DNA from 2 places in the Bacillus sp. GW823-FHT06B01 genome. Region 2 is predicted to be linked to the other one. Evidence: riboswitches for the same ligand, from Rfam matches in the RefSeq annotation. Region 2 holds a riboswitch; the other holds the start of a gene.
What was found. A riboswitch is a leader RNA that binds a small molecule or an ion and turns the genes downstream of it on or off. The one in region 2 is predicted to bind S-adenosylmethionine.
Positions count from the first base shown of each region.

Region 1: linked by a shared signal. The riboswitch ahead of AC1Q8N_RS25110 (cyclase family protein) and the one ahead of AC1Q8N_RS16540 (Na+/H+ antiporter NhaC family protein) in region 2 are both predicted to bind S-adenosylmethionine.

Region 1 is NZ_JBXAHR010000007.1:76,501-97,580, reverse strand. It holds gene AC1Q8N_RS25185 (YhgE/Pip domain-containing protein) at 1-1,467, opposite strand, end outside; gene AC1Q8N_RS25180 (endonuclease/exonuclease/phosphatase family protein) at 1,774-2,565, opposite strand; gene AC1Q8N_RS25175 (PTS transporter subunit IIBC) at 2,570-4,207, opposite strand; gene AC1Q8N_RS25170 (glycoside hydrolase family 13 protein) at 4,408-6,072, opposite strand; gene AC1Q8N_RS25165 (FAD-binding oxidoreductase) at 6,316-7,650, shown strand; gene AC1Q8N_RS25160 (methyl-accepting chemotaxis protein) at 7,683-8,609, opposite strand; partial or broken gene AC1Q8N_RS25155 (HAMP domain-containing protein) at 8,625-8,810, opposite strand; gene AC1Q8N_RS25150 (amino acid ABC transporter ATP-binding protein) at 9,185-9,907, shown strand; gene AC1Q8N_RS25145 (ABC transporter substrate-binding protein) at 10,029-10,823, shown strand; gene AC1Q8N_RS25140 (amino acid ABC transporter permease) at 10,917-11,609, shown strand; gene desB (Delta(10) desaturase DesB) at 11,661-12,746, opposite strand; gene AC1Q8N_RS25130 (FAD-dependent oxidoreductase) at 13,327-14,853, shown strand; gene AC1Q8N_RS25125 (MFS transporter) at 14,996-16,297, shown strand; gene AC1Q8N_RS25120 (nucleotidyltransferase domain-containing protein) at 16,313-17,095, opposite strand; gene AC1Q8N_RS25115 (PRK06851 family protein) at 17,217-18,326, opposite strand; SAM riboswitch class I at 18,476-18,588, shown strand; gene AC1Q8N_RS25110 (cyclase family protein) at 18,673-19,305, shown strand; gene AC1Q8N_RS25105 (hypothetical protein) at 19,333-19,713, opposite strand; partial or broken gene AC1Q8N_RS25100 (ATP-binding protein) at 19,892-20,355, opposite strand; gene AC1Q8N_RS25095 (S-adenosylmethionine decarboxylase related protein) at 20,513-21,080, opposite strand, start outside.
Region 2 is NZ_JBXAHR010000003.1:638,005-649,067, forward strand. It holds gene AC1Q8N_RS16515 (sodium-dependent transporter) at 1-95, shown strand, start outside; gene AC1Q8N_RS16520 (hypothetical protein) at 126-287, opposite strand; gene AC1Q8N_RS16525 (murein hydrolase activator EnvC family protein) at 389-1,660, opposite strand; gene gltP (glutamate/aspartate:proton symporter GltP) at 2,156-3,427, shown strand; gene AC1Q8N_RS16535 (ribonuclease FAU-1 family protein) at 3,494-4,012, shown strand; SAM riboswitch class I at 4,133-4,238, shown strand; gene AC1Q8N_RS16540 (Na+/H+ antiporter NhaC family protein) at 4,333-5,649, shown strand; gene AC1Q8N_RS16545 (lmo0954 family membrane protein) at 5,879-6,235, shown strand; gene AC1Q8N_RS16550 (PspA/IM30 family protein) at 6,282-6,944, shown strand; gene liaF (cell wall-active antibiotics response protein LiaF) at 7,051-7,791, shown strand; gene AC1Q8N_RS16560 (sensor histidine kinase) at 7,791-8,846, shown strand; gene AC1Q8N_RS16565 (response regulator) at 8,843-9,475, shown strand; gene AC1Q8N_RS16570 (DUF3922 domain-containing protein) at 9,532-9,870, shown strand; gene brnQ3 (branched-chain amino acid transport system II carrier protein BrnQ3) at 9,893-11,063, opposite strand, start outside.

The DNA.
Region 1 (21,080 bases), on a different contig from region 2:
ATTTGCATCGGCTTTAGCTTGATCTACTGCGCTAACTGCCTTTTTATAATCAGCTACAAACGTTTCATTGTAATCTTTTTCAGCTCGATCGATTAAAGCATTTGTTTCATTTAATTTCTGATTGATTCCATCACGCACATCTTGTTTAACTTCTTGACCTGTGCTAATTAAATCGTTTAAACGTTTAAAACGATTATTTAAATCTTGTTGTCCATTCTTAATATCCGTTAAATGCTCTTTTCTTGTTTTAAAGAAATTTTGTCCAAACTCAGTTTGAGCCCCTTGCTCTAAACGAGCCATAACATCAATTACATAAGAAAGATTGTCAATATGTGTTTGAAGATTATTAGATATAGTCGAAATATTTTTCTTGGCTATCTCTGGATCAACGCTTCCATTTTGCAATCCATCCATAACACTTTGTGCATAAGCTGTTCCTGCACGTGATGAGCTTAAAACATTATTTACTGTTTGATTAATATTTTGCGCTATACTCTTATAGCCATCACTATTCAACTTAGAAAGATCTGGTCTCGCTGGGAATTCAGGTAATCCATTCATTCCAGACAAGTCAGGGATATTTAATTCTACACCTGGATTCATTAAAAAGTCAGTAAATGCAGCCGCACTATCCATAACGCCTTTTGCTGCTACTAAATCATTTCTTATCGTCCCTGGAGCATTTTTTAATGTTTGATCTTGTCTTGCAAAGAACTTATCTAAATTCGCTAACGCTTCCTGTCCATCATTTATTACACTCTCTACAACAGGTAAATCTTTTTGCGCTACTTTCACAACATCCTCTGCTCGAGTTGCATCATCTAACGCCTTATCCATTAATGTATTCATTTCTGGGAACTGCGCTTCTAACTTAAAGACAAGGTCTTTTACTTTCTCGATACTTGGTAAGTTTGTTTCTAAATCGATTCCAAGGTCATTGAAGATTTTAAAAATCTCACCGTTCGCTGTTTTAACGAAGTTTTTACTAATTTCTTCCGTAATACCTGATGCACCTTTTGCTGTAATTTTCGGTGCAATCGCATTTACTTTTTCATTTACATAGTAATCAAGTTCTGGCTTTTGTGGATTTTCATCCAGAACAGTTGCAATTTTTTCAGAGAAGTCTTTTGGGATTGTAATACTTGCATAATAATCCCCACGCTCAACTCCGTAAATCGCCTGCTTTTGGTCTACAAATTTCCAACCAAGATTCTTGTTTTTCTTTAGAGAATCTACAATCTCGTCCCCGATATTGATATCTTTCCCTCTTAAATTAGAGCCTGCATCTTGGTTAGAAACGGCAATGGGAACCTCTTTTGTATTTCCATAAGGATCCCAAGAAGCTTTAATGTTAAACCATGCATATAACGATGGTAAAATCATTAACCCTAAAACAATAACAATTGCAGCCCAATGTTTAGCTACATTCCGTAAATCTGTCTTATAAATACGCCAAATTTGTTTCATAGAAGTTATCACCTAATTATATATTTTTCCTTCTTTAGAAAATGATACATACATTTTGCAATTATATCACTTTCTACATCGTGGATTAACCAAAAACGAACTATTTTTTCCCATTAACTTTGACTTACTACATTATATAACGAAGTCAGTCAAAGTATGAATACAAAATGACCAAATCGGTTTTACATTCAATAATAACAAATATATAGGAAATGTCATAAAAAATACAAGTATTTTCTCTTGGAAATACTTGTATTCCTCAAAAAAATCCTCACAGCTTTTCATTATCTGTGAGGATTTCTTCTATTATATATCTACTTGTACTTCTACACCGAAATGATCTGAAATTACATTTCGGTTTTTACCATTAAAAATGACTTTTGAAGAACGAACTTTTTCACTTTGGTTACACAATATTAGATCGATTCGTAGATTATGTTTATTTTCATCCCAACCAGCAATCTCACCTTGGACAGTTGTTCCTTCATCCTTCTCTATTGCTAGTTCATATGTGTCATACAAACCTTTTTGCATCATATATTCATAACCCTCACCTTGCAAACGGGCGTTATTATTAAAATCACCCATTAAGAAGGATAGTTCATTGCTATCTACACGCTCCATCAAACGATTGACTTGATCTTTGAATGATTCTTCTTCATCATTCCACCAACCGAGGTGGCAAGAGTAAAACGTTATGTTCTTATCATTATAAGCAATTGTCGCACCTACAATTTTGCGTGTTTTCCAATACGTTGTATCCTTATTTTCTGAAATAAAGAACGTATCTTCCTTTACAACATTATGCTTCGTTATAATCGCTAATCCTTCTTCATACACATCATAACCAATATGAGAGAAATCCCAAGTAATATTGTAATCTTTTACATGTAACGCTTTTAACTCTTCTAATAGTAAAAGTCCAAAATTATCTTCTTTCTTGTTACCGCATACATTTTCAGCTTGTATCGACTGACTTACTTCTTGCAATGCGATGACATCGTACTCTTCTTCTTGAATGACTTTAGCAAGATATTTTATCTTTTCCATTTGATTCTCTTCTTGCCAAGAGTGACAGTTTAAAGTTAGCAATTTCATCTTATTACGCACCTAACATATCTTGAATGTCTGACTTTAATACGTCAGCTTTCGGACCATATACTGCTTGTACACCTTTATCTTTTACGATAAGTCCTAAAGCACCATTTTGTTTCCACTGTGCTTCCGGTGCAACAACATCTAAATCTTTTACTGTTACACGTAAACGCGTCATACAAGCATCTACGTCAGCAATATTTTCTTTACCACCTAATAAATCAATAACTTTTGTTGCTAATGAACCATCCTGTACATTTCCTGTTCCTTCTGATGACTCATCTTCATTATCAATATAGTTACCTGCACGTCCTGGTGTTGGTAAATTGAATTTTTTAATTAAGAAATTGAATAATGTAAAGTTCAGACCGAAGAACAATAATGAAACGATAACGAAATTGATTAAATCTCTTGTTAGTCCTGCATTAACCATCATCGGTGTACGAGTAATTAATTCAATAAATCCAAATGCGTGAACACGTAAGTTAATTAAATCTGCTAATGCGAATGCAAGTCCTGTTGTAATTGCATATACAACATATAATACTGGAGCAATAAACATGAACATGAATTCAATTGGTTCTGTTACACCTGTTAAGAATACTGCTAATGCAGCCGATAAGAACATTGGTTTATATTTTGCACGTTTTTCTTTATCAACATTACGGAACATCGCGAAAGCAATACCCATTAACGCTGCTGTTGAGCCAATAACTTGTCCAGCTTTGAAACGAGCTGGTACAACGTTATTTAATAAATCGTTATATGCTTTCGTATCTCCATTTGCTAGTAAATTATTTAAGTCTGTAATCCATGCAAGCCATAAAGGATCTTGTCCTGCTACAATTTGTCCAACTTTTGAGCCAGTTAACATCGTATATGTTCCGCCTAGCTCTGTGTAGTTCATCGGAATCGTTAACATATGATGTAAACCAAATGGTAATAGTAAACGCTCTAACGTTCCATATACAAATGGTGCAACAACTGGTGCACTATCTTTAGATGCTGCAATCCAGCGACCGAATTCATTTAATCCACTTTGGATGAACGGCCATAAAAGTGATAATACAATTGCAGTGACTGTAGACCAAACAATTACAACGAATGGTACGAATCGTTTTCCGTTAAAGAATGCTAATGCCTGTGGTAGTTTATTATAGTTATAATATTTGTTATATAGAGTAGCTCCTAAAAAACCTGTGATAATCCCTACGAAAACTCCCATGTTTAATGCTGGTGCACCAAGTACAGAAGTAAAGTAATCTTTTACAACTAAATCTCCTGCTAATACTGAAGAAACTGTCGCTTTTGAATCCGCTAACATTTCAGCGTTTACGCCAAATATAGCTCCTGTAATTCTGTTTGTTAAGACGAATGCTAATAGCGCTGCAAATGCACCACCTGCGCGATCCTTCGCCCAAGATCCCCCAATTGCTACTGCGAATAAGATGTGTAGATTTGTAATGATTGCCCAACCGATGTCTTCCATTACGCGAGCGATTGTATGAACTGCGTTAATATCCCCAGCAGACATCCCAATTAACTTACCGATAGAAATCATTAAACCAGCTGCTGGCATTACAGCTACAACAACTAATAATGCTTTCCCGAACTTTTGCCAAAAATCAAAAGACGTAATTTTCATCTGTTCTTCCTCCCCTTTATTTATAACAACATAATGATTTAAATGATAATTTCTGTTTCTCTTATGAAAACGATTCCTTATGTTACTTTATTTTTTACGCAACCGTTTTCATAAATCTATTTTAATAAAAGCGTTTTCACTTTGCAATAGAAATTTATTTTTTTTCATAAAAAAAGATGCTCTAAGAGCATCCTTTTTTATTATGAAATGCGATAAACCCTTGTTTCATAAGGTTTTAACGTGATTGAAGTTACTTGTTCATTTTCCACAACTTTATAGTTATTTAAAAGCAAACGTTTGCGTTCTAGTGCAAATGAACCTTCATTATACACAGCTACCTCTTTTGAGATATTACTAATTACAACGATTTTTTCATCGTTTAATGTACGAGTATATGCATAAATTTGCGGATCATCTTCTAAAAGTAAATCATACGTACCGTAATTCAGTACATCGTGCTCTTTTTTCAAGGCAATCATTTTCTTATAGAAATTGAAAATAGAGTTCTCTTCATTCTTTTGCTTTTCAACATTAATTTCTTTATAGTTTGGATTCATACCAAACCAAGATGCACCTGTTGTAAAGCCAGCATTCATTTCATCGTTCCACTGCATAGGTGTACGTGAATTATCGCGGCAAGAAGCCCATATAATTTCCATCATATCTTGATGTGATACGCCCTCTGCAATTTTCTCTCGATATAAATTTTTAATTGCTACATCATCATAATCTTCAATATTTGGGAATTGAACATTTGTCATCCCAATTTCTTGTCCTTGATAAATAAACGGTGTACCGTGCATAAAGAAATACATTGCTCCAAGAGCTGTTGCACTTTCACGCCAATATTGTTTATCATCTCCCCAAGTTGAAACGATACGTGGCTTATCATGATTCTCAATATATAAAGCATTCCATCCTTTATTTTCTAACCCTTTTTGCCATTTCGTTAATACCTTTTTCAATCCTACAACATCAAGATCTTTCTTCTTCTCTGCATCCCATAAACTTAAATGCTCGAATTGGAATACCATATTGAACTTACCTTGCTCTTCTCCAACCCAAAGCTCAGCATCTTCAATCTTAACGCCATTCGCTTCACCAACAGTCATAATATCGTACTTAGAAAACGTATTTTCTTTTAACTCTTCTAATAAAGGTTGAATACCATCCACATTCATATGTTTATCAAAAGATGGTACATACTTTAATTCTTTTGGATTTGGCATATCTTTGAAACCATCTTCTTTTTTAATATGGCTGATTGCATCCACTCGGAAACCATCAATTCCTTTATCAAGCCACCAATTAACTGTATCGTATAACACTTCGCGAACTTCTTTATTCTCCCAGTTTAAATCTGGTTGTTTACGCGAGAATAAGTGTAAATAATATTGTCCTGTTACTTCATCATATTCCCATGCCGAACCATTAAAAATACTTTCCCAGTTGTTTGGTTCCGCACCATCTTTACCATCATGCCAAATATACCAATCACGCTTCTGATTGTCTTTAGATGAACGTGACTCAATAAACCATGGATGTTCATCACTCGTATGATTAATAACTAAATCAATAATAAGCTTCATATCACGCTTATGAACTTCATCTAGTAAAGCATCAAAGTCTTCCATCGTACCAAATTCATCCATGATATCTTGATAATCACTAATGTCATAGCCATTATCATCATTAGGTGACTTATACATTGGACAAATCCAAATTACATCTATACCTAAATCTTTTAAATAATCCAGTTTTGCAATAATACCTTGTAAATCTCCAATACCATCACCATTTGAATCCATAAAGCTACGCGGATAAATTTGATACGCAACCGCTTCTTTCCACCATGTCTTTTTCATAGTCATTCTCTCCTTTTGCATCCCATCAGAATTTTATGCAAACGTTTTCGTAACACTATCATAACAAAATATGAATAGTTTGCAACTGTTTTCATTGAACTCTATGTAGATTCCTTATTCTTATGCTTTATTTATTTCTCACAAAAGCAAATCTCATTCCTCACCTGCTCTTGTCCACGCACGTTACATACACTTTTCATATATTAATAAAAAGCACTGCTTGTTTTAGAAAGGAGTGATAAATTGAAACAAACAAAATTAACAGGTCGTATCGTCGTTCCTTCAGACCCGGACTATGACGTAGCCCGAATGAATTTAAATTTAAGCATTCCAAAACTCCCTTACGTTATTGTTTTTTGTCAAAATCAAAATGATGTCTGTAACGCCTTAAAATGGGCACGCGAACGTCATGTACCATTTCGCTTAAGAAGCGGACGTCATAGCTATGAAAATTTTTCTCTTTTAAATAGAGGACTTATTATTGATGTGAGTGAAATGCATCGTATTACTGTTAATACAGATAAATTAACAGCAACAATTGAAGCTGGTGCAAATCTTGGCACTGTTTATAAAGAGCTTTGGAATTTTGGTGTGACAATACCGGCTGGTACAAGTGCAAGCGTTGGAATTGTTGGATTAGCCCTTGGCGGTGGCATCGGTATGCTTTCACGCTTATTTGGATTAACATGTGATCAATTAGTAGAAGTTGAAATAGTACAAGTGTGTGGTAAATTTGGAGCAAAAATCCTTCGCGCAAACGAACATGAAAACCATAACTTGTTTTGGGCGTGCCGCGGTGGTGGTGGTGGAAACTTTGGAATTGTTACTTCTTTAACTTTTCGAGTCCATCCTATAAAAAATGTATCAATCTTCTCAATTACATGGGAATGGGAAGATTTTATCGCTGCATTTCAAGCGTGGCAAAACTGGGCACCTTATATAGGCAAACGTCTCACTTCATCAATTGAATTATTCGCAAAGCAACGAAATAAAATTGAAGTAAAAGGTGAATTTGTTGGCTCTCCCTCTGAACTCCATTCCTTATTATCTCCTCTTCTTGAAACTGGTACCCCCTCTCTCTTTATAGATGAAGTTCCTTATATAAAGGCTGTTGAATTTTTTAATAGTGGTAACATCCCTGAAAACTTCAAGCGCTCCGGTTCCTATGTATATAAACCGATTCCCCTTAAAGGAATTCAAATCATGCAACATTTTCTTTCTCATGCTCCAAATAAAGATGCGAGTATTTGGCACCAATCGCTTGTAGGTGCTGTTGAAAATATTCCCCCTACTGAAACAGCTTATTTCCATCGTAAAGCAATTATTGCGCAAGAATACATTACCTCTTGGAAATGCGATGATGAAGAAAATCGCAATATACACTGGGTTAAAGATTTACGAGAAAGCTTAGATCCTTATACACTAGGTGACTATGTCAATTGGCCCGATATCGACATTAAAAATTGGCAAACTAGTTATTACGGCCCTAACTTTCAAAGATTGCGTAAAGTGAAAACCATATATGATCCTTGCAATGTTTTTCGTTTTCAACAAAGTATCCCACCCTTTCATACGTAAAAAAAGGAAGAACAGAATGCTGTTCTTCCTTTTTACATTGAAAATCGTTCAATTGTTTGTTTCAAGTCTGCTGCTTGCTTTTCTAAATCCTTTAACAATTGATCGATTACTACCATATTTTTAGATTGTTGCAACGTCACACGTGCTACTTCTTGTGAACCAGCTGATGTTTCCTCAGCAATTGCTGCTACAGCCTTCGTCTGTGCTCCGGTTTGATGAATGTGACTCACTTGTTCGTTCATATAGCCACTAATTTGCTTCGTTGCATCGGCAACTTCCATAATACTTGATGACATTTCTTTTAAAATTAATTCAGTAGCTTCCCCACGTTTCGCCTCTTCTTTAGCCGTTTTCACTTGCTCTGTCATTTTCAATGCGACTTGTTGCACTTCTTCTTGCATATTCCGTAATAAATGCGATATATTTCTTGCAGAATGATCGCTTTCATCGGCAAGTTTACGTACTTCTTCAGCTACAACTGCAAAGCCCCTTCCATGCTCTCCAGCACGAGCCGCCTCAATAGAAGCATTCAGTGCTAATAAATTCGTTTGACTAGCAATCTCACTCACAACAGAAACAATATGTTCTACTTGTTTCATTCGTTCTTCTAATTTCTGTACATTTTGCATCGAATTTTCATTTTCTTTTGCCAATGTTTGAATACCTTGAATTAAAGAAGTAAAGACTCGTGTACTTTGCCCTAAAGCTTGAACCATTTCTAAAGACAGCTCGTCAGACTGTTTTGCTTTTTCTTCTACTTCACTCGCAATAGAAGTTGTTGTATCAACAGCAGAAACAATCGCCTGAATGGAAGCTGCTGATTGCTCGGCGCCAGAAGAAATCTCTGCAAGGGTTTCAGACACACCTCGTGCTTGTTTTGTTGCTTCCCCTGTTTGCCTTCTAATTTGCTGAACTTGATTATTTGTATACGAAAATGTAGTATCAATATTTTTTACCATACCTCTTAAGTTCCCTAGCATCATATTAAATGCAACACTTAAAGATTTAATCTCATCATCTGTTTTTGGTAACGGGACATCTTCACGAATATCGCCATCGGCCGCTTTCCTTGCAGCCTCCTCCAACTTTCGAAGTGGTTTAATTAAAAAGATTGCTGCTCCATACGCTAAAATTCCAGACCATACTACACCTAATAACATAACGATAATATTATAAACAGTTTGACTTACATAACTTTGAAAATAATCGTATATCACGTAAATAAAAAATATACTTGTTGAATATGTAATAAAAGCTAAAACTGTAGTAAATAGCATAAGTTGTGTACGTAAGCCAAAGGAAAATGTCTTCCTTTCTTTTTCCATCTCTTCTTTCCTCCTTTTTATAAGTAATATAAGTACTACCTATATATTATTATCCATATTTTCGTTATAGAAAGATATAGGGATTTTAAAAATCATTATTCCCTTGAATATCAAATTACCCGAAAAAAATAAAGGATTCTGACAATTTATGACTAATAACAGAAATAAGGGGCAACATTTGTAAAATATATTTTGACTGGGGGTTTTGTATGATTCAGGTTCAAAATCTAGTAAAATCATTTGGCTCACTTGATGTTTTAAAAGGAATTGATTTAGAAGTAAAAGAAAAAGAAGTTGTTGTTTTAATTGGTGCCAGTGGTTCCGGTAAAAGTACATTACTTCGCTGTCTTAACTTTTTAGAAATGTACGATGAAGGTGAAATTCATTTACAAGGTGAACGAATTGATCCACAGCATTCAAATTTAAACAAAGTCCGTGAAAATGTCGGAATGGTTTTTCAGCACTTTAACCTCTTTCCTCATATGACCTCACTAGAAAACATCATAGAAGCACCTATCCATGTAAAAAAATTAGAAACAACAAATGCAAAGGAAATTGGAAATCAGCTTTTGCAAAAAGTCGGTCTACAAGATAAAGCAGATGTAACTCCCCACCTCCTGTCAGGTGGTCAAAAGCAGCGCATTGCCATTGCACGAGCTCTTGCCATGAATCCTAAAATTATGCTATTTGATGAACCTACCTCAGCCTTAGACCCTGAACTTGTTGGAGAAGTATTGCAAGTTATGAAAGAACTTGCTGAAGAAGGAATGACCATGATTATCGTTACTCATGAAATGAATTTCGCAAGAGATGTAGCTGATCGCGTCATATTTATGGATGACGGAAAGATTGTAGAGGACGCTCCGCCAGCTCAATTCTTTTCAGCTCCATCACATGAACGAGCAAAACAATTTTTACGCAACGTTTTATAATGTAACTTCTGTTTCAAATGAAAAGAAATACATTCATACGGTGCACAACTAATTGTCCAAATAAAATATCTCAGTAACATACTTAAAACCATCCGTATGATCAATATATAGGAGGGGTTTTATGAAAAGAAAACTATTAACCATTGTTGCGAGTATTACATTATGTACATCCTTCATACTAGGAGCCTGTAGTAAGGAAAGTGCTACTACTTCTTCAAATGGTGAAAAAGAATTTCGTTATGCGATGAGTGGCTTATATAAACCTTTTAACTATAAAGAAAATGACGGAAAGCTTGCTGGTTTTGATGTGGAAATTGGTGAGGCACTTGCGAAAAAAATGAATATGAAACCCACTCCTATTACAAATCCATGGGAAACGCTAATTCAAGGTCTACAATCGAAAAAATATGATGCTATATTGGGCAGTATGGCAATTACAGAAGAACGCTTAAAAGCTGTCAGTTTCTCAAATCCTTATTATCGTTCTGGTGCCCAAATTTTTGTGGCTAAAAAGAATACATCTATCTCTTCTCCAGAAGATTTGAAAGGTAAGAAAATTGGTGTTGTAAAAGCTAGTACCTTTAAAGACCTTGTTGCAAAACATACAGATCAAATCACAGAATATGACAGCGATATTACTGCACTTATGGACTTAGAGCCTGGGCGTATTGATGCAGTAATCACTGATCAAATGGTCGGTTTACGTATGATCAAAGAAGGTAAATCAAATATAAAAGAAGCTGGAAAACCATTAAATCTTGATGAAATGGGAATTGCTATTCGTAAAGATGATAAAGAAATGGTTGAGAAAGTAAATAAAGCTTTAGATGAAATCATTAAAGATGGTACGTATGAAAAGATCAGTAAAAAATGGTTTGGGCGTAATATTCTCGGTGAAGAAGAAAAAACGAAGTAAATTAGCTAGTCAAATGTTTCATACATTATGCCCCACTTTTTATGTGGGGTATTTCATTCCCTACCAAAATCCATACAATATGAGGTGACACATATGTTTGAAATTTTTATGTCTACTTATCCCACACTCTTAAAGGCTACTATTGTCACATTACAATTAACACTAACATCCTTATTACTTGGTTCACTAATTGGATTACTATTCGCTTTTTTTCGAATCTCTAACAATAAGATTTTAAATAGTATTGCTCATGTATATATCGCCATTATTCGTGGTACACCTTTAATTGTTCAAATTGCCATTCTCTATTTCGGTATTACATCGATTATTGTCTTCACTCCTTTTTGGGCAGGAGCAATTGCTTTAGCAATCCATAACGGTGCATATATTACTGAAATTTTCCGCGGTTCCATTCAATCTGTCGACCGTGGACAATTGGAAGCCGCTCGTTCTTTAGGTATGCCTTATCCTTTAGCAATGCGCCGTATTGTATTACCGCAAGCATTTCGTCAATCTCTTCCTCCTTTAGGAAATCAGTTTATTATTGGATTAAAGGACTCTTCTCTCGTTGCATATGTAGGGTTGTCCGAATTATGGGGATCAGGTTTATCAATTGCTGCAAGTAACTTCCAACAATTAGATACATACATAATCGTTGGTTTATATTACCTCGTACTTGTTCTTCTATTTACTTATTTTGTTAATCTTTTAGAGAAACGATTACAAAGAAAAGAAACCAATTCAGTTCAATTTAGCAAAAAGAATAAAAAAGAAGTCTCTTTATAAAAAAAGCAAGCCTGAAATGGCTTGCTTTTTCACTGCAAAATATATCAATTTTTACTGATTTACTTTTTTAATACTCTCTTCTTCCTCTATATGTTCCTCACGATATGAAATATTATGAGGATCTAGTCCATTTCCTAAAGAACCATAGAAATGCTCTCTATGCGGATCCACTAATTCACTTCCTTGATAATACACACGTGGTGTATTCCATAGCGCTGCCAAAGCTTTTGTCATTGGCATCTCATGATAGCGTTCCGGCCACATTTCTTTAATTTTCTCTTTTACTAACGGATAGTATTTAGAGCTCATAGCAGGGAACAAATGGTGTTCTGTATGATATGAGAAATTGAAATGTAAAACGTCTACCCAGTGCGGCACTGTTACTGATAAACAGTTCGCTAACGGATCATTTACTGGAACAATTGGATTTAATCGATGATTTGTTGCGATATATGCCATTACAATAAAGTTAGCAATTAACAATGGAATTACATATGCAAATAACCATTTTCCAGGTCCCATAATAAACAATAAACTAATCCAAACAGTCCAAGGCAAAAGAAGTTGAAGCCATACAGATTTTTGATTGGATGACTTAAATTCCTTTATAAAATGAAAGAACATTCGAGTCGAATGTAACGTAAATTGAATGGTTAGTGACAGAAAACTAAAGAATGAACGAACATGAAGAGGCATGCGATATACCCACCTTAAAAACTTACTCTTTTTCAGTTTCTCAAGTGTAGGCCATGCATCTGGATCATTTTCTTCATGTTGTGTATGAACATGATGCGTTGCATTATGCCACTTTCTCCAAAGCTTCGGGCCAGTTGATAATGGCATAAATGCTATCGCGCCTAAAAAATCACGAAGCCATGCTTTTCTTACAACAGTTCCATGTAAAATTTCATGTCCTAAAAATCCAAGTGAAGCAAAACATAATCCAAGAACAATCGCAATTCCTAGATTCGCCCACACATTCAATTCAAATACACCAATCGATATTAACCCCGCCAATGCCACAAGCAAATAAGCCAGTCCACCAAATAAACGTGTAGGAACTGGTTTAAATGCTTTTTTCGGCAAATGTGGTGATACACGTGCTGCATACCACCCAAACGTATGAAGCTCCTTCATCCTTTTGCCCCTTTCTTATGCCGCGTCTTGCGCAACTTACATATATCAATTCTTGCTTCCAGATTGATTTTACTAGCTGATTAAAAAGCATCTATGTATAAGGAAAATATACTCACTCTATCGTCACTTATCTTTTCGCTTTTATTATCAATGAAAAACATTTCTCTTTTTACTCTCTATCAACCTTTCCACATGATGAATCATATCAATAGAATTTCCATATTGTCAACAACTTTTATGACCTAGTAATAAAAGTTGGTTATGTTTTTATAATCATACTTTATTCCACTAAAGAAAAAACATAGATTTTATAGGGTTTTATCCATTATGCATATATATATGCTGACATACTATAGACTCTATCTTATTCAAGAACTCTCTGTGTACACAACAAATAAACTCACCTGAATCTAGCTTTGCACAACTCCTATCTCTTCATACCGACAACACCAAAATTATATTAAAATAATTTTATCTTTCTTTTAATAAAAATAGACTCCTTCTAAAACAGCACACATGAATTTCCTATCATATGGAAATATTAAAAGGAAAATTGTTCTAAAATCGGGAGGTTTCTATAATGACAAGCGATACATTTCCACAATTTCCATTATCTTATTGGATTGAATCTACTCAAGTCCCTGCTTTTCCTCATTTATCTGAAGATACAAAAACTGAAGTTGCTGTTATCGGAGCTGGTATTACAGGCATTACAACTGCCTATTTACTTGCAAAAGAAGGTATGAACGTTGTTTTAATTGATTCTGGTCTTATTTTAAATGGAACGACTGGGCATACAACAGCGAAGGTAACAGCACAACACGATCTTATTTATGATGAATTAATAAATCATTTTGGTTTGGAAAAAGCGAGGCTTTACTATGAATCAAATAATCATGCTCTACAATTCATAAATGAGACGGTGAAAACATATAAAATTGACTGTAATTTCTCAAATGAAGATTCATATTTATATACAACTACTGATAATGGATTAAGAAGTTTATCGAAAGAATATGAAGCCTATCAAAAATTAAATATACCTTGTGACTATGTTCAATCTCTATCGATTCCGATTCCAGTACAATCTGCACTTGTCATGAAAAACCAAGCACAATTCCATCCCCTCCTTTATTTGAAAACACTTTTAGAAAAGTTTGTGGAGATGGGCGGAAAAGTTTATGAACAAACAACAGCTATTGATGTGGAAAAAGGTGATTATCCACAAGTCATTACAAAAGGCGGGCATCGCATCACTTGCAAATATGTTGTCTCTTGTTCACATTTTCCTTTCTATGATGCGAATAGCTTTTTCTTTACGCGAATGTATGCCGAACGCTCTTATGCTCTTGCAATCAAAGCAAAAACGGATTATCCAGGTGGCATGTATTTAAGTATTGATGACCCAAAACGTTCCTTGCGCTATACAACAAATAATGGGGAAAAATTAATTTTAATTGGCGGAGAAAGTCATAAAACAGGACAAGGAATAAACACGATGCTTCATTACGAAGCACTGTATTCTTTTGCGGAAGCAACGTTTGGAGTAGATGAAGTTCCCTATAGATGGTCAGCACAAGATTTAATAACGCTAGATAAGCTTCCTTATATCGGACATATTAACGAAAGAAATCCAAATATATTTGTTGCAACTGGATATCGTAAATGGGGAATGACAACTGGAACTGCTGCCGCTCATTTACTGAAGGACTCCATTCTAAAAGTCCACAATCCCTATAAGGAACTGTATGCACCATCACGCTTCCATGCAAATCCAGATATAAAAACATTCCTCTCCCAGAACATTGATGTTGCGAAACATTTAATTGAAGGAAAGATTGAAACCACATTACGTAAGCCAGAAGATCTCGAAGTTGGTGAAGGATCTGTCGTACATGTTAATGGGAAACGAGCAGGTGCTTATAAGGACAAAGATGGGAAATTACATATTGTCGATACAACTTGTACACATCTCGGCTGCGAAGTTGAATGGAATAATGGTGATTGTACTTGGGACTGCCCTTGCCATGGTTCCCGCTTTTCAATTGAGGGAGATGTTATGGAAGGTCCAGCAGATCAACCGTTAAAACGAGTTGATCATGAGTAAACAAATAAAGAAGTTCAACAGGATTCCTGTTGAACTTCTTTATTTGTTATAAAACCTTTTCAGATAAACTCCGACATAAGAAGGGAAATATTAACATCAAATAAAATAATATATTTATCTATAAATAAAAGGAGGGAATACTATGCAAACTTCAGCTCCACCTCATCTAGAATCTACAAAAACTATCTTTTCAAGCTCTATTACAAAACTTGTTGTTTTTATTTGTTGGCTAGCCATTCTAGCTGATGGATATGATTTAGGTATTTACGGTGCCGTTCTGCCAAAGCTCCTAGAAGACAAAAGCTGGGCACTTTCACCAGCACACGCTGGTACAATTGCTAGCTATGCTTTATTTGGGATGTTTATTGGTGCTATTCTAGTTGGAACCATTACAGATCTAATTGGACGAAAATGGACGCTTATATGCTGTTTAGCACTTTTCTCCATCACAATGGGCCTTGCTGCACTTGCCCCTTCCTCTGAACTATTTGGTTTATCTCGATTTATCGGAGGAATCGGATTAGGCGGTGTTATCCCAACAGCTTCAGCACTTACTGTTGAATATTCACCAAAAAAGCGACAATCTTTTATTTATGCTCTTATGTTTACTGGCTATCCTTTAGGTATCGTGTTAGGTGCTATTTTGTCTATGTTTATGTTAGAAGATTGCGGATGGAGAATTATGTTTGGCATCGGAATGATTCCACTACTCCTCATTCCTTTCATCATTCGTTATTTACCTGAATCCATTCAATTTTTGTTATCACGTAATCGACAAGAAGAAGTGGAACAAATCCTTAATCGTTTTCAAATTGAATTCAATGCAAAAGAGGAAACTCATCAAGCCCCACCTAATATACGAAAGAAAAATGGATTTCTTACGTTATTCTCAAAAGAGTACATAAAAGCGACGCTGCTTTTTTGGATTACTTATATAATGGGAATGTTTTTAATATACGGTTTAAACACTTGGTTACCGCAGATGATGCGCCAAGCAGGATACCCTCTTGGATCTAGTCTATCATTTTTACTTATGCTAAATGTTACTGCCGCTATCGGTGCATTATTTGCTGGAGCAATCGCGGATCGTATAGGGGCTAAATTTGTTATTAGCATCTCCTATCTTATGGCAGCTATATGTATTGGACTATTAACAATTAAACCATCTGTTACAATCATTTATCTTTTAATCGGCCTTGCTGGAATTGGATCAGTCGGTATTACTCAAATATTAAATGCATATGTAACACAATACTTCCCATCCCATATCCGAGCTACCTCCTTAGGCTGGGGACTTGGACTTGGCCGAGTTGGTGCGATTGCTGGTCCTATTCTTGTCGGTATTATTATGACAATGCAATATGACTTAGCATGGAATTTTTACTTATTCTCATTCGCGGGTCTTCTTGCAGCTATATCTGTTTTCTTTATTCCTACAAAATAAAAAAAGAGCACAAACTCACTTGTGCTCTTTTTCATATACTTCAAACAACATATCTCGAAACAATGTATTTAAACTCTCAATATCAATTCCTGATCCCTTTTCAATTCCTTTTACATATTGCTGATAGTAATGAATTTGTTCTTCTAAAAATTGATTCAACACCTCAATTTTTAATCCAACATCTAATTCAGTACCTGCCTTTTTCTTTATTAACAACTGTTCAATTTCATCTAATACGCTACGTTCTAACGATAATTCTGTAATCAATCGACCGAATTCTACAGGTGGTAAAGTTGTTTTCTCCTCTAGCCACTTACAAGCTAAAATAGGACGCAATACATAAAAGTATTTTTTCAATTTTACGTTCTCACCTTGCAAAAATTCACGATAATTTTTTGAAGCCATATGTAAGTAATGATATATCGTTGCTTTCGGATCAAAGTGCTTATCACTCATTTGCTGAAGCTGTTCTGGAAAATGAGAGTTTTTCGAATAGAAAATCGGTGATCGAATCCATTCGAGTAAAGCTGGGTTTGACTTTGCGAATAACTGTAACGCCTTTTTAATATCCCACCCGCTTATATCTAAATCATCACTAATCGGATACTCAATTACATCTCGTTTATCATGAATTGATAAATACCACTCTACCGGATGCATATAAACAAATCTAACATCATAATCACTATCTTTCGATGGAAATCCCCAAGCACGACTCCCTGATTCCACTGCAAATAAAATTTTCACATCATTCTCTTGTTCAATTCTTGCTAACTCCACTCTAATTTTCTCTCTCATTTCATACCCTCTCCATTTTTTGATTATTTCCTTGGAAATTCGACAAATATACTCCTAATTTTACTACATACTAAAATAGCTGTCAGAAAATTCCCGACAGCCTACCAAAATCCTTTATTTTTTACTTGTTCTTTTCTGTTACACTAACCGCAATTCGTTCAAACTCTTTTCGAATCTCCTCTTTATATGCATCTACTTTTGAAAAATCCATAGCAGCAATATATATTCGTTCTAATTTATCACGAACTGATTTCGCTTTCGCTAAGAAAGACATCGCCTCATTCATTTTTGCTTTATATTGAATCGACACGTCACGAATTTCTGTCGCATACTTCTCATCTGTCCCTGGTGTCACAATCAAGGCATACATATCTATAATTTCATCACCTTCGCGGCTCGGAAAATATTCATGTGGTGCGGTGCTATCAAAAATTGCAAACCCTAATTCTCTTACGATAACCATATCAAGACTATTTGGATCAAATCCACAATGATATACTTCAACTTCAAATCCTTTTTCTTCTGCTGCCTTAGCTAATTTTTTAAGCATTGTTGATTTCCCAGATCCTGGGCGTCCTTTTATAAAATAACGATGTGGTAATCCCTCTGTTAAATTAGGAACAAAATCAACTGCTCCTTTCGGTGTAGCTGCCCCTAAAAACCGATGTTTCACAAGCGATTGTTTCCCGCCTTTATCTGTAAATAACTTCTGAATCAGCTGATCGGTTAGTTCATTTGCTTTATTAAAATCAATATTATTAATATATATTTTCTCCCACTCGTCATGTATAACTAGTGCCTCGTTAAAACAAGCGTAAGCAGTTTGAAAAGCCTTGCTTGCTTCTGAAACAAATCGTTCAATTTCCACCTTCTGCTTTCTTAATTTATCTGAGTCCCAAGCAACCCCTAAATTAATATACTCTTCCACAACTCCTGGCATTTTCGGCTCAATAACATGCGGTGATGTTCCATCAACAATTCCTACTTTTAACTTCGGGATAATTACACCATCAACCGATTTATTATCAGAAGAGCAGTGTAAAAATTCAATATCATATCCTTTTTCAACCCACTCGCGACCTATTGCTTTGATTAAAGAAGATTTCCCGGTCCCAGGACCACCCTTTAAAATAAATAACCTGTTTAGCCCTTTTAAATTCTCATCGTATAAATTATGAAATCCTCTAGCTGTATTTCCACCAGCGTAATAATTCAATACATTCCCTGTCACTGCACTCACTCCTTCGCAGCATTCTATTTACATAAGCTACAATATGCGAGCAACTTTATTTGGGTGAATACCTATTTTGTATTGCACGAAAAAAGGAAATGAATTACAATTTAAAGGTAGTGAATATTCAGAAATGAAAACTTAATATGTCTTTATCAAGAGAGGCAGAGGGACCGGCCCTTTGACGCCCAGCAACCTCAGTTTATACAAACTGAATAGGTGCTAATTCCTGCAAAATGCATTGCATTTTGAAAGATAAAACGTAACTATTGTGTACAAAACTCATCTTTCTTGATTATGAAAGGTGAGTTTTTTTATTTCAAAACATATATTGGAGGTATTTAAAATGAAAGTAATTGACCTATCACAAACATTTGAAAACAATATGTCCCAATTCCCTGGAACACCAAAAATCAATTTAGGAGCCATTACAAGCGTTGAAGAGACAGGCTATCAAGTTACAGACTTTCATTCTGTCGTTCATGTTGGCACGCATTGTGATGCTCCTGCTCATTTCATTTCAGGCGCAACGACTATTGATCAATTACCCCTAGATCAATTTGTAGGCGAAGCTGTTCTTATTGATGTAACTCATGTACAAGAACGAAAACTACCTAAAGAAGTATTACACAACGCTGACATAAAAGAAGGAGATATTGTTATTTTCCATTCCAATCTATCTACTAAATGGAATACAGAGGCGTATGAGCAAGAAGCTTTTTATCTTTCTGAAGAATTAGCTGAGGAATTAGTTCAATTAAAAGTAAAATCGGTCGGCCTAGATTTCATTTCTCCTGATGAAGTAACGACAGAAACATCACCAATTCATCACATACTACTTGGGAATAATATTTATTTAATTGAAAACTTAACAAACTTAGATGCCATTCACACGAAACGTTTCTTTTTCTCAGCGGCACCTTTAAAAATTAAAGATAGCGACGGTGCTTTTGCAAGAGCATTCGCTGTAATTTTTTAAACAAACTATACAAAAAAGCAAAGATCATCATTGACCTTTGCTTCTATTTTTTTTATTTAAACTAAGAAAGAATTGCTCAACACGAGGACGTAACCAAGCTAAATAATCTTTCTCTTTCTTCTTTGTACAAGCTATTTCTTCCCCATCTACCATTCCGACAAGCTCTAGCTCTAACAGTTGCCTCGTAAATGCTAACATATTTATTTCTTCTTCTGGATACTCTTCTTTTAATTTCTCCTCAATTTCCCCCAATAAAAAACCGTCACGCATCATTGCCAATGCATCAATCCAAAGTGGCGGCATTTCATATTTTTCTCCTGTAATTGTATCTTTTACAATATAATTCTTTTGCTCTTTTCGAAATTGAATCGTGTGTAAACATACAGTCGAATTTAATGTTAATTCCATCATACCACCTCTTTCATAATATCTGCATAGAAAAAAGGATGCGCGTGCACCCCTTCTTTCTCTAACACTACCGAACCGTTACATGAATAACAAATCTCATGTCGATATTTTCCTCCATTATAAACGAAGTATTTTATAAAAAAAACCCTTCTTGAAACATTTTATAAAATGTTTATATTTACACAACAAGAACACTTTTCTGAAAAATATTTTTCTCTAGCACATTATGCTGTCGGTAAAAAAATTCTACTTTCGTCCCTATTCCCATGCTACTTTGAATCGCGATACTTCCTTGATGTTCCTCAATAATTTTATATGTAATCATTAACCCAAGTCCCGTACCATTCTCCTTTGTTGTGTAAAAAGCATTTCCAATCTTCTCTAGCTTTTCCTTCTCTATACCAAAGCCTTGATCTTCAACAGGAATACACAAATGCCTTTCAGTTTTTTGATATGCACGAATATGAATATCTCCACCTTCTGGCATTGATTCCATTCCATTTTTAATAACACTTGTTTTAATTTTTTATCATCATTATTTATAACAGGTAGATTTCCATCTACTTGCAAATGAAATCTCACTCTATATTGCGCTGCATAACTTTCCATTAGTTGTACAACATATAAAAGGATTTCCTGTATCAAGCTTTTAAATTTGTTCATATAAATATTCCTCATGATCCATACAAAAACTCTACGTGTTACCTCCTTAAATTCTAAGTATGAAATTGCTTTCAGGGCAATATACAACCTTATCATACGAAAAGGAAGGAGACCTCCCCTTCCTTTTCGCTATAACTTATATCCACCTTACCCTATCATGTAGCAGACCATCCGAAAAATTATTATGTCCTATTATAAAATTATTCATATATAAATTTAGATAGTCGCCGTACTTACTTTCTGTATTTAATAATAATTCCTCGACATAGTAAGCACCTTGTCCAAAGTGGTCTAAAAGCAAACTGCACAAGCCTGCATAAATCCCGCACCCTACTTGAAAGTAAGTTGCATTCGTTTTATATTTATGAAAAACTTGGCTACTATTCATTACATTGTACATATACGTCTCGCTATTTTCATAAACGAGTAGCACACCAACCAGATCCTCCCCGGCGATTTCTTCTTCCGCTGGATTAAATACTTTACGATTCCAATTCCATAAATCTTCTACTCGATCTAAGTTCTGTCTAATTACATTGGTCGTATACTCATTAATTCGGTAGAGAAAACCCACTTCCATGTTAAAGTTTTTTCCTAAAATTAAAACTTCCTCATGTGGCATTAAACAACCATAAAACTCTTTCTCTCCTAACTTTACTTTATACTCTGAAGCATATACATCTTCATAAAAATAAAGGGGACGA
Region 2 (11,063 bases):
TTAATATTTGGTTCTTCTTGCTTCGTTATGTTATTCCAGTAACGGTAATTATTGTATTTTTAAATGCGATAGGCGTATTTAAAATGTTTGCATAATAAAAAGACGGAGATTTCTCCGTCTTTTTATTATGTTGTAGGTATATTCACTAAACGATTATACGCTTTATAGGCTGTGACGACTGCAATGAATGATCCGATTAAAAATAATGCTGAGCCGCCAAATGTAAATAACCGGCCAATGTAAGTTTCTCTAGCTTCTTCTATTTTCTGTTGTAATTGTGTATTCATATGATTCACCTCGTAAAATATAGGCATTTAGTTGTAGTCTATGTGGAATGCCTATAGTGTGTGAAGTGGAAATAAAAAAACTCGGTATGCACCGAGTTTTTTTATAATCCGATATAAGGAGATGGATCCACTGCGTTTGTCTTGCCGACATTCCATTCTCCAAGGTGAAGTTCGAAGTGTAAATGCTGCCCGTATGATTGTCCAGTATTTCCCATGAATCCAAGTTGAGTGCCTTGTTTTACAGTTTGTCCATTTGATACAGAACGGCTACTCATATGAGCATATACTGTCGTATATGTTTTTCCGTTTATACGGTGAGATAAGTATACAACGTTTCCGTAACTAGATGATAATTCTGAGCGAATAACAACACCATCAGCAGCGGCAATAATTGGAACGGTTCCTGAGGCTGCGATATCGATTCCTTTATGGTTATCTATAGAGCGCACGCCAAACCCAGAAGTTTTTGATCCAGCTGCTGGCTTAATAAACCCACCAATATTTGTATCGTGTGGTGTTGGAGCTGCTTGAGCTGCTTGAGCAGATGTAGTAGCTTGTTTACGAGCTTCTTCCGCCTTGCGAGCTTCTTCAGCTTTACGAGCCTCTTCGGCACGTTTTTCTTCTTCAATTGCTTTTTGAACAGCTTGACGCTGATTTTCTAAAATGCCTTTAGATTCTTCTAATCCTTCAATCTCTGAATCTACTTTTGCTACTTTCGTATGTAGATCGCTAATAAATGTTTGCTGCTGTTGTTGGTTATTTTGTAATTCTTGCTGTTTTTGTTCTAATTTTTGCTCGGATTCTTTCAGTTGTTGCTCTTTTTTCTCAACAGTCTCTTTTTCTTTCGTCACAGCATTTTGGTCAGTTGTTTGCTTTTTAACAATATCTGTATCATTGTTTAAAATTAAACTTACAGAGTACATATTATCAACAAGATCAGCAATGTTTGTAGAATTTGTTAATACCTCTGTAATGATGTTTGTACGAGGTTTTTCTTGCATAGATTGTAAACGTTGTTTAATAACTTCCTGACGCGTATCTATGTTTGTTTGTAATTGCTCTATATGTTTCTTTTTTTCAGTAATTATTTGTTGTGTTTTACTAATTTCTTTTTTTGTATCGTTTAATTCAGCTTCGTTTTTATTAATAGAAGTAGTTAAGTCATCAATTTTCTTTTGTAATTCTTGAATTTCTTTTTCTATTTGTTCTTTCTCAGCTGATTTATTTTGTAAGTCATTTTGTTTTCCTTCTAATTCAGATTGAATATTAGATAATTTATCTTGATTCGTTTCAGCGTATACGGGTGAAAGTAACGGAGAAACAAAAAGTGTTCCTGCTGCTAAAACACTAAACGCTGCAAATTTCTTTTTCATGGTTGTCTGGCTCCTTTCCCTATGAATGTTATATATCATAAGAAGAAGAGTGTCTATCGTTGTAACCATAATGTAAAGAAAATTTTATAAAGTTGCTAAGTTTTGTCGGAATTTATCATTTTTTAACGGTAATTGTCATGGTAGATGCACTTTTTGTTCGTGTAAGAAGGATGTATTTTTTTGGGGTTTTTATGTAAAATAAAGGGAATAATGCATTTGTTTTATATAGTGAAATATTAGATAGGAATCCAATAAAACACTGATAAGGAATCGTTCTCATGTGAGGTTTTCTGACATGGGCTTTGTTTTTGTCAAGAAAATTATTTGTGTTCGGGCAAACTTATTTTGTTGTCAGATTTAAAATTTTGATTTATGATTTTTAACAGGGACAAAATGTAGTGAATTGTCGAATAATATGTAATACTCTTAATTTCAAGTTTTATAGAGATAGAATGAGAGATAGAGTGACACATCGAAGAGGGGGTTACAACAAATATGAAAAGAATAGGACTTGCATGGCAAATATTAATAGGACTTGCGCTTGGTATTGCAGTTGGAGCGATTTTCTTTGATAATCCAGCGGTTGTGAAATATTTACAACCAATTGGTGATATTTTCATCCGATTAATTAAAATGATCGTTGTACCAATTGTTGTAGCAAGTATTGTTGTTGGGGTTGCTGGTGTTGGTGATGTAAAAAAACTGGGCCGACTAGGCGGGAAAACAATTCTTTATTTTGAAATTATTACAACAATTGCAATTATTGTCGGTCTATTAATTGCGAATATTTTCCAACCAGGAAAAGGCGTAAATATGGATCAGTTAACGAAGACAGATATTTCGAAATATACACATACGACAGAGCAAGTGCAAAGTCATTCATTTGCAGATACATTTGTAAATATTGTTCCAACGAACATTATGAAGTCATTAGCTGACGGAGATATGCTTGCGATTATCTTCTTCTCTGTATTATTTGGTTTAGGTGTAGCAGCAATTGGTGAAAGAGGAAGACCGGTTCTTCAATTTTTCCAAGGTGTAGCTGATGCAATGTTTTATGTAACAAACCAAGTTATGAAATTTGCACCATTTGGTGTGTTTGCACTAATTGGTGTTACAGTTTCTACATTCGGTCTAGCTTCATTAATTCCATTAGGGAAATTACTAATTGTCGTATATGGAGCAATGATCTTCTTCGTCGTAGTTGTCTTAGGACTTACAGCGAAAATATTTGGAATTAACATTTTCCAATTCTTTAGGATTTTAAAAGACGAGCTGATCTTAGCATATTCTACAGCGAGTTCAGAAACAGTTTTACCGAAAATCATGGAGAAAATGGAGAAATTCGGTTGTCCGAAAGCAATTACGTCTTTCGTTATTCCGACAGGTTATTCATTTAACTTAGATGGATCAACTTTATATCAAGCAATTGCGGCTATTTTCCTAGCACAAATGTACGGTATTGATTTATCTATTACACAACAAATTACATTATTACTTGTATTAATGGTTACATCAAAAGGTATCGCAGGTGTACCAGGCGTATCATTCGTTGTATTATTAGCGACACTTGGTACAGTAGGTATTCCACCTGAAGGTTTAGCATTCATCGCTGGTATTGACCGTATTTTAGATATGGCTCGTACAGCAGTTAACGTTGTAGGTAACTCTTTAGCAGCTGTAGTTATGTCTAAGTGGGAAGGTCAGTATGACGCTGAAAAAGGACAAGCTTATTTGAAAGAAATTTCTAATAAGCAAGCAGCTTAATTATAATTTGAACAAGCTCTCACATAATATGTGGGGGCTTTTCTATATAGAAGGGAAGCGGACGTAATGAAACGTAAATATGGTGACGGTTCTTCGTGGAAGCGACTAATAGAGAAGGATTATACGGTTAAGCAAGTAGAAGAAGGAATGCTAGGAATATTAGACATAAAAAAGGTAAGAGAACATAGTTGTAAAGAATATGATGGTAAAAAACTTTGTATCGCAGGGAATCAATATACGTGGATTCAATATTTTATAGACGGGAAAAACTTTGCGATTACAGCTATGTTAGATGATCAGAAAAAATTAGTGCAATATTATATCGATGTGGCGAAAGAATATAAAATTGATGACCGTGGTTTACCGTATTTTGATGATTTATATTTAGATGTAGTGTTATTACCGAACGGTAAGATGTATGTACTAGATGAAGATGAGCTAGAGGACGCCTATAAAAGTGGCGATGTTACAAAAGAAGAGTACGAGTTAGCTTGGTACACTACGAAATGGATAATAGATGCAATAAAAAATAGTGAATTTTATTGGATTTCAATATTGGAAGAAGAAATCAAAAAGTTAAAATGATTGTTGTATTCAAATTTTTGTATAATTACCAAAAAAATCTATACAAAAAATAATTGACTTTTGTTTTGTAAGCGAGTAAAGTTAGGGAAGAAATTATTATTAAAAAATAAATATGAAACCTTCTTATAAAGAGAGGCGGAGGGACTGGCCCTACGATGCCTCGGCAGCGGACTCGATTTCAGAGTGCTGTGCCAAATCCAGCAAGCATGTGCTTGAAAGATGAGAAGAGCGTTCCTTATAGATGTATAAGACCTCTTCTCATTGGAAGAGGTCTTTTGTTATTCATTAGAAAAAGGTTGAAACTAGGGAGAGATGGTACTTTGAAAGAAACGAGAGGAAATGGTTTGGCTTTATTACCACTTGGGATATTTTTGGCGCTATTTATTGGTTCTGGAATTATTACAGGTGATTTCTATAAATTGCCGATACTTGTAGCAATTTCAATTGCTGTAGGAGTCGCTTTAGCAATGAATCGTAAAGAAAGTTTTAATGTAAAAGTAGAACGATTTGCTAAAGGTGCAGGGAACCCGGATATTATGATTATGGTTCTGATTTTTGTACTTGCAGGAGCATTTTCTGAAACAGCAAAAGGGATGGGCGGCGTTGATTCTACAGTTAATTTAGCGTTATCCATTTTACCGCAAGGATTTATCGTAGCTGGAATTTTTGTTATAGGGGCATTTATTTCATTAGCGATGGGAACTTCAATGGGAACAATTGCTGCATTAGCACCAATAGCTGTAGGTATTAGTGGGCAAACTGATATCTCTATTGCACTTACGATGGCTACTGTTGTTGGTGGGGCGATGTTTGGGGATAATTTATCATTTATTTCAGATACAACAATCGCAGCTGTACGTTCACAAGGAACAGAAATGAAAGATAAGTTTAAAACGAACTTTTTAATTGTATTACCAGCAGCTATTATTACAATTGTACTATTAGTAATCGTTACTTTAGGAAGTGACACGCAGATTAAAGCGCATAGCTTTGACTGGATAAAGATTTTACCGTATGCAGGAGTACTTATTACAGCATTGCTTGGTTGGAATGTACTTATTGTGTTAACTGGTGGAACTGTACTATCCGGCGTTATAGGTCTTTTAGATGGGAGTTACACGTTAGAGAGTTTCTTTAAAAGTGTAACGACTGGAATGGGCGGTATGATGGAGTTAGTATTACTTGCTATTTTAATTGGTGGTATGGTCGAACTGATTCAATATAATGGTGGTATTCAATATTTAATGAATATTTTAACTCGTAACATTCGTTCGAAAAAAGGAGCAGAGTTCGGTATCGCTGGCTTAGTGAGTATGACGAATATGTGTACAGCGAATAATACGATTTCTATTATTTTTACAGGTCCACTTGCGAAAAATATTGCAGATCAATATGAAATTGATCCTCGTAAATCAGCGAGTGTATTAGATCTTTTCTCATGTTGTGTGCAAGGGTTAATTCCGTATGGTGCGCAAATGTTAACGGCAGCAGGATTTGCGGCGTTATCTCCGATTGAATTGTTACCATATGCGTTTTATCCGATTTTAGTTGGAGTATGTGGAATTATTTCTATATTAATTGGTTTCCCGAGGTTTTCTAAAGTAGCGGGAAAGAAAGAGTATCACAAAACAGCATAATTTAAAATGAAGTTTATGAATAGTAATGAAAGCCGTACAGAGAATGTTCTCTGTACGGCTTTTTATGTGCGATAAAAGAGTGAATCATCCTATCCTACCGCATATTTTTACAAAAGGCTGAATGCAACTCAGTCTTAAGTCTGAGTCGAAAACGGTTCTTAAGCTCGTTATGGAAAAGTGAAAAAATAGTTAAGATAAGAGTATCAAATCGAAGGGAGGCAAGCACAAGATGAAACAATTTCTAGTGTTTATCGCGGCTGGTATTTTAGCTTTAATTGCTCTTGGTAGTCTTGCTGGTATTATAGGATTCGCAATTGGAGCAGGAGTTGTGTACTGGAGCTATAAATCATTTGTGCGAGCACAATCATTTTTTGGAAAGTTAGCTTGGGGTATTGTTGGTTTGATCGGCTTGTCCATCGCCCTTTCTCATTCCCCAGCATTAATTGGTATCGCAGCATTAGTAGTTTTATACTACGGATACCGTGAGTGGAAAAAAGAAAAAAATGTAGTTGTTGATTCTGCACCAGAAAGTTCTAAACCATATAGCAACTTTGAAGATGAGTGGAACAAGTTAATGAAAAACTAATAAAAAACTAAATCAAATTTATAAAGTAGAAGAGAGGAAGATTATAATGAAACAATCTTTATTCGGACGTGTACGCGATGCAATTTTAGCAGATTTTCATAATGTGTTAGATGAGAAAGAAAGAAAAAATCCAATCGCGATGTTAAACCAATATTTACGCGATAGTGAGCGTGAAATAACAAAAATTGAGAAGTTAATTGAGCGCCACAAAACATTAAAATCTAATTTCGCTCGTGAGCTTGAGCAAGCACGTTATTTCGTTAATAAAAGATCAAAGCAAGCGATCGTCGCTCAAGAAGCAGGCGAATTACAGCTACATGAGCGTGCGTTAGAAGAAGTAGCGTATTATGAAGGGCAAGTAACTCGATTAGAAGAAATGTATGCAGGTGTTGTAGAGCAAATTGATGAGTTAGAGCGTCGTCTTTCAGAAATGAAAAATAAATTAAAAGAAATGAACGCAAAGCGTATGGAATTAATGGCACGTGAAAATATGGCGCATGCAAATCGTCGTATGAATACAGCGATGCATAAAATGGATGAAAATAATCCGTTCTTACGCTTTGAAGAAATTGAAGATCATATTCGCGACTTAGAATCTCGTATAAATGAGGAGCATGAACGTGACACATTTGATATGAAGATTGCAAAGCTTGAGCGTGAAATGAAAGAGAAGAATGATGTATCGTTAACGAAAGAGTTAACAAAATAATAGTAGTATATTATAAAACAGGCTTATGATATAGTGATAGGAGAAAAGGTGTTGGAAAGCAATGCCTTTTCTTCTATGTATATGTAACAAGAAGGGGGGAGCTGAAATGAAGAAACAATTTTCAAAAACACAATTAATGGGGATGCTCCTCATCATATTTGGATTCGGTCTTTTTCTTGATATGATACTTGGACATTTTGAACCAGGTGGTCTCATTTTTGCATTTATTATGCTTATGTTTGGAAGGCATTATCGTAAGAAGAATCGTTATGTAAGGGGAAATGTCTTTTTATTTGTTGGTGGTATCGTATTTTTATTCTTCTTATTTTCATCAGCAGCATTTGTTCTTGTCGTCTTTGCTTGTTTAGCTTTAATTGGTTATCAATTGATTCAACAAGGACATCAGAAAAAAGCAATGAAGGTTGAAATTAAAGAAAAAGGATATATAGATGAAGAGAAGCAAATTTATCGTACAGAACCATATTTAAAAAACATGTTTGTAGGTAATGTGCGAATGATGGATCATATTTATGAACTTGAGGATATTAATGTTCAATATGGTGCTTGTGATGTGGAAATAGATTTAACAACTGCTATGATTCCAGAAGGAGAAACGGTAATTGTTATCCGAGGTATCGTTGGTAATATTCGTTTATACGTGCCATATGATATTGAGCTGTCTTTAAATCATTCTGTTATTGTCGGACGTGTGCTCCTGCCAGGACATGAAGAGACAGGATTTAATCGTAATGTTACATTTAGAACAGAGCAGTATAAAGAAGCTCCTCGTCGTATTAAAATTATTTCTTCGCTTATCGTAGGCGATACGGAAGTGAGGAAAGTATAATGAAGAAACAAAAAAATATTTCGTGGATGTATATTCGTTATTCTATGTTGTCTTCTGTTAGTATCGCACTCATTTGTACAATTGTATATGTATGGAAAAGCGAGCAACAAGTGTATGATTTATTATGGAAGGAATCCATCGCTTCTGTTCCAATTGGCTTGTTTATTATGACTACAAGTTTACTTATCGGGGGAATTGTAGGGTATGCAATCGGTTACTATATAGAGCAGCGTATACAAGGATTAAATACTTTTCTATTTGAAGTGGAGCGAGGGAATTTTCCGAGCGATGTTTCGTTTACTGCAGATGATGAATTTCATGAAGTAGAACGAAAAGTAATCGGTCTTGCTCGTCGATTAGAGGAGCAAGCTGGACTCTTTCAAAAAGTAACGAATGAACGAGCTCATTGGAATGAAGAGATGAGACAAGAAGCGATATCCCAAGAAAGGCATCGATTGGCGAGGGAGCTGCATGATTCTGTAAGTCAGCAGCTTTTTGCAATGTCGATGATGATGTCGGCTATTAATGAACAAGTAGCTGAAATTCCAGAAACGACAAACAAGCAGTTGCAGCTCGTTGAAAATATGGTTGTAAATGCGCAATCAGAAATGAGAGCATTGCTTCTTCATTTACGTCCTGTACAATTAGAAGGTAAGAAACTGACACAAGGCATAGAGGAATTATTGACGGAATTATCGCGAAAGCAACATATGAAAATTGAATGGCTAATCGAGCCAATAGAATTGAAAAAAGGTGTAGAAGATCATTTATTTCGTATTGTGCAAGAAGCTTTATCCAATACTTTACGACATGCGAAAGCGAAGAAAACGGAAGTACGTCTTCGGAAAATTGATCAATATGCAATTCTAAAAATTATTGATGATGGCGTTGGATTTGAAGTCGGAGTGAATAAGGCTGGTTCATATGGTTTAAGATCAATGCAAGAGCGTGTTCATGAAATTGGTGGGACATTAAAAGTACTTAGTTTCCCCGCTAAAGGGACGCAAATAGAAGTAAAAGTACCGATTATGATTGAGAGAGGGGGAGAATCATGATAAAAGTGTTACTTGTCGATGATCATGAAATGGTTCGAATGGGTGTATCAGCATATTTATCAACGCAGCCAGATATCGAAGTAGTTGGAGAAGCTGAAAATGGAAGAAAAGGTTCAGAGTTAGCACTGCAATTAAGACCAGATATTATTTTGATGGACCTTGTCATGGATGAGATGGATGGGGTTGAAGCAACACGTACTATTATTCAGGAATGGCCAGAAGCGAAAATTGTAGTTGTAACGAGCTTTTTAGATGATGAGAAATTGTACCCTGTTATTGAGGCTGGAGCGACAAGTTATTTATTAAAAACATCAAGAGCGAGTGATATAGCAGACGCTGTACGAGCTACTTATGATGGAGAAACGGTATTAGAGCCAAAAGTTACTGGTAAAATGATGTCTCGTATGCGTCAGAAGAAAGAACAACCTTTGCATGAGGAGTTAACAGAAAGAGAGTCTGAAATTTTGTTATTAATTGCAGAGGGGAAAAGTAATCAAGAGATTGCAGATGAATTGTTTATTGCCCTCAAAACAGTAAAGACACATGTGAGTAATATTTTAAATAAGCTAAATGTAAGTGACCGAACACAGGCAGTTATTTATGCGTTTAGACATCAATTGACGAAATGATAAAGTGAAACTTTAATCAGTGGGGGGGATCTCCGCTGATTATTAGTTTACGCCAAATCTTTTTATTGACGTTAATAAATGTAAGCGTTATCATTGAGTTGTTAACAATACATACAAAGGGGAGAGAGTGTATGTTAGTTCAAACGATATTTGGCATGGATAAGTCTAAAAAATTAGGGGATTATGTGAACGCATTACAAGCGCTTTGTGAACAATATAATGTTGAAACAGATAAAATTGCAATTGTTGAGGCGACAGAAGAGTACTATTTATTTTTAGTAAAGCAAGAAGATTGCTACGATGTTGTCAAAGTAGAAACAGTGGATACAAATATCGAATATTATACGAAAGCATATAAAATAAGCAGTTTTAATCATACTGTTTATCAAAAGTAAAAAACTCCCTTTCGGGAGTTTTTTAGGATGCTTTTACTTCGCGGGAATCGGTTATTAAGGGAACTTTTTTCGCACCGCTTAACTTAGCGATTGTAAGGCCGATAATAGCCCCGGCTAATGCTGGTATTAGCCAGCCAATTCCTTCATTATATAAAGGGATAAATTCAAAATATGGTGTGATAAATGAAACTGAAATGCCACCTTGTTTTAATCCGTCAAATACGCTTACGATTGCTGCTCCAATTAAAGCACCTACATAAACAGAACGATATCCACCGAAATATTTATGAAGTAACGATAGTAGGACGAGTACAATTGCAACTGGATATACAACAAGTAGAATTGGAACAGAGATGGCAATAATTTTCGTTAAACCTAAGTTGGCAACTAATAATCCTAATGCACAAATGATACTCGCGAACATTTTGTATGAAAATTTAGTCAATAATGTTGAGAAATATTGACTACACGCAGATACAAGTCCAACACAAGTTGTTAGACAAGCGAGTGTAACGATTAGAGATAATAGAAGTAAACCGTATGGACCGAATAATTGCTGTACGATAACAGTAAGTAATTGTCCACCATTTTGTGCATATCCGAGCGAGACGCTAGTTGCACCGAGCCAGCCAAGTGCACCATATACAAGTACGAGACCAGTAGCGGCAATAAGTCCTGCTTTCGCTGTTGCGATGGCAATGGATTTACGATCCTTCACACCTTTAGAGCGAATGGCATTTACAACGATAATTCCAAATGCAAGCGCAGAAATGGTATCCATCGTTAAGTATCCTTCCATAAAGCCTTTGAAGATTGGAGAAGTTTGATACTCTTGCATTGCTGGTCCTGATTGCCCGAGTGGTGTAAATACACTTTTAATAAATAGTAAGAGAATAGAGAGTAATAAAATAGGTGTTAAAATATTTCCGATGCGATCGACAAGTTTAGATGGATTTAAACTAAGCCAAAATACGATAGCGAAGAAGACGACTGTGTATAAAAATAGTGCTAGGTTACTAGAACGAATTGTTTCTGGTAAGAAAGAACTAACACCCATTTCATAAGCGACATTTGCAACGCGTGGAATTCCCATAGAAGGACCGATTGCGATATATACAACTACAGTAAAGAAAATTCCGAATAATGGGTGAACATGACTTGCGAGTTGTTGCATGCCGTTTCCTGATAAAGAA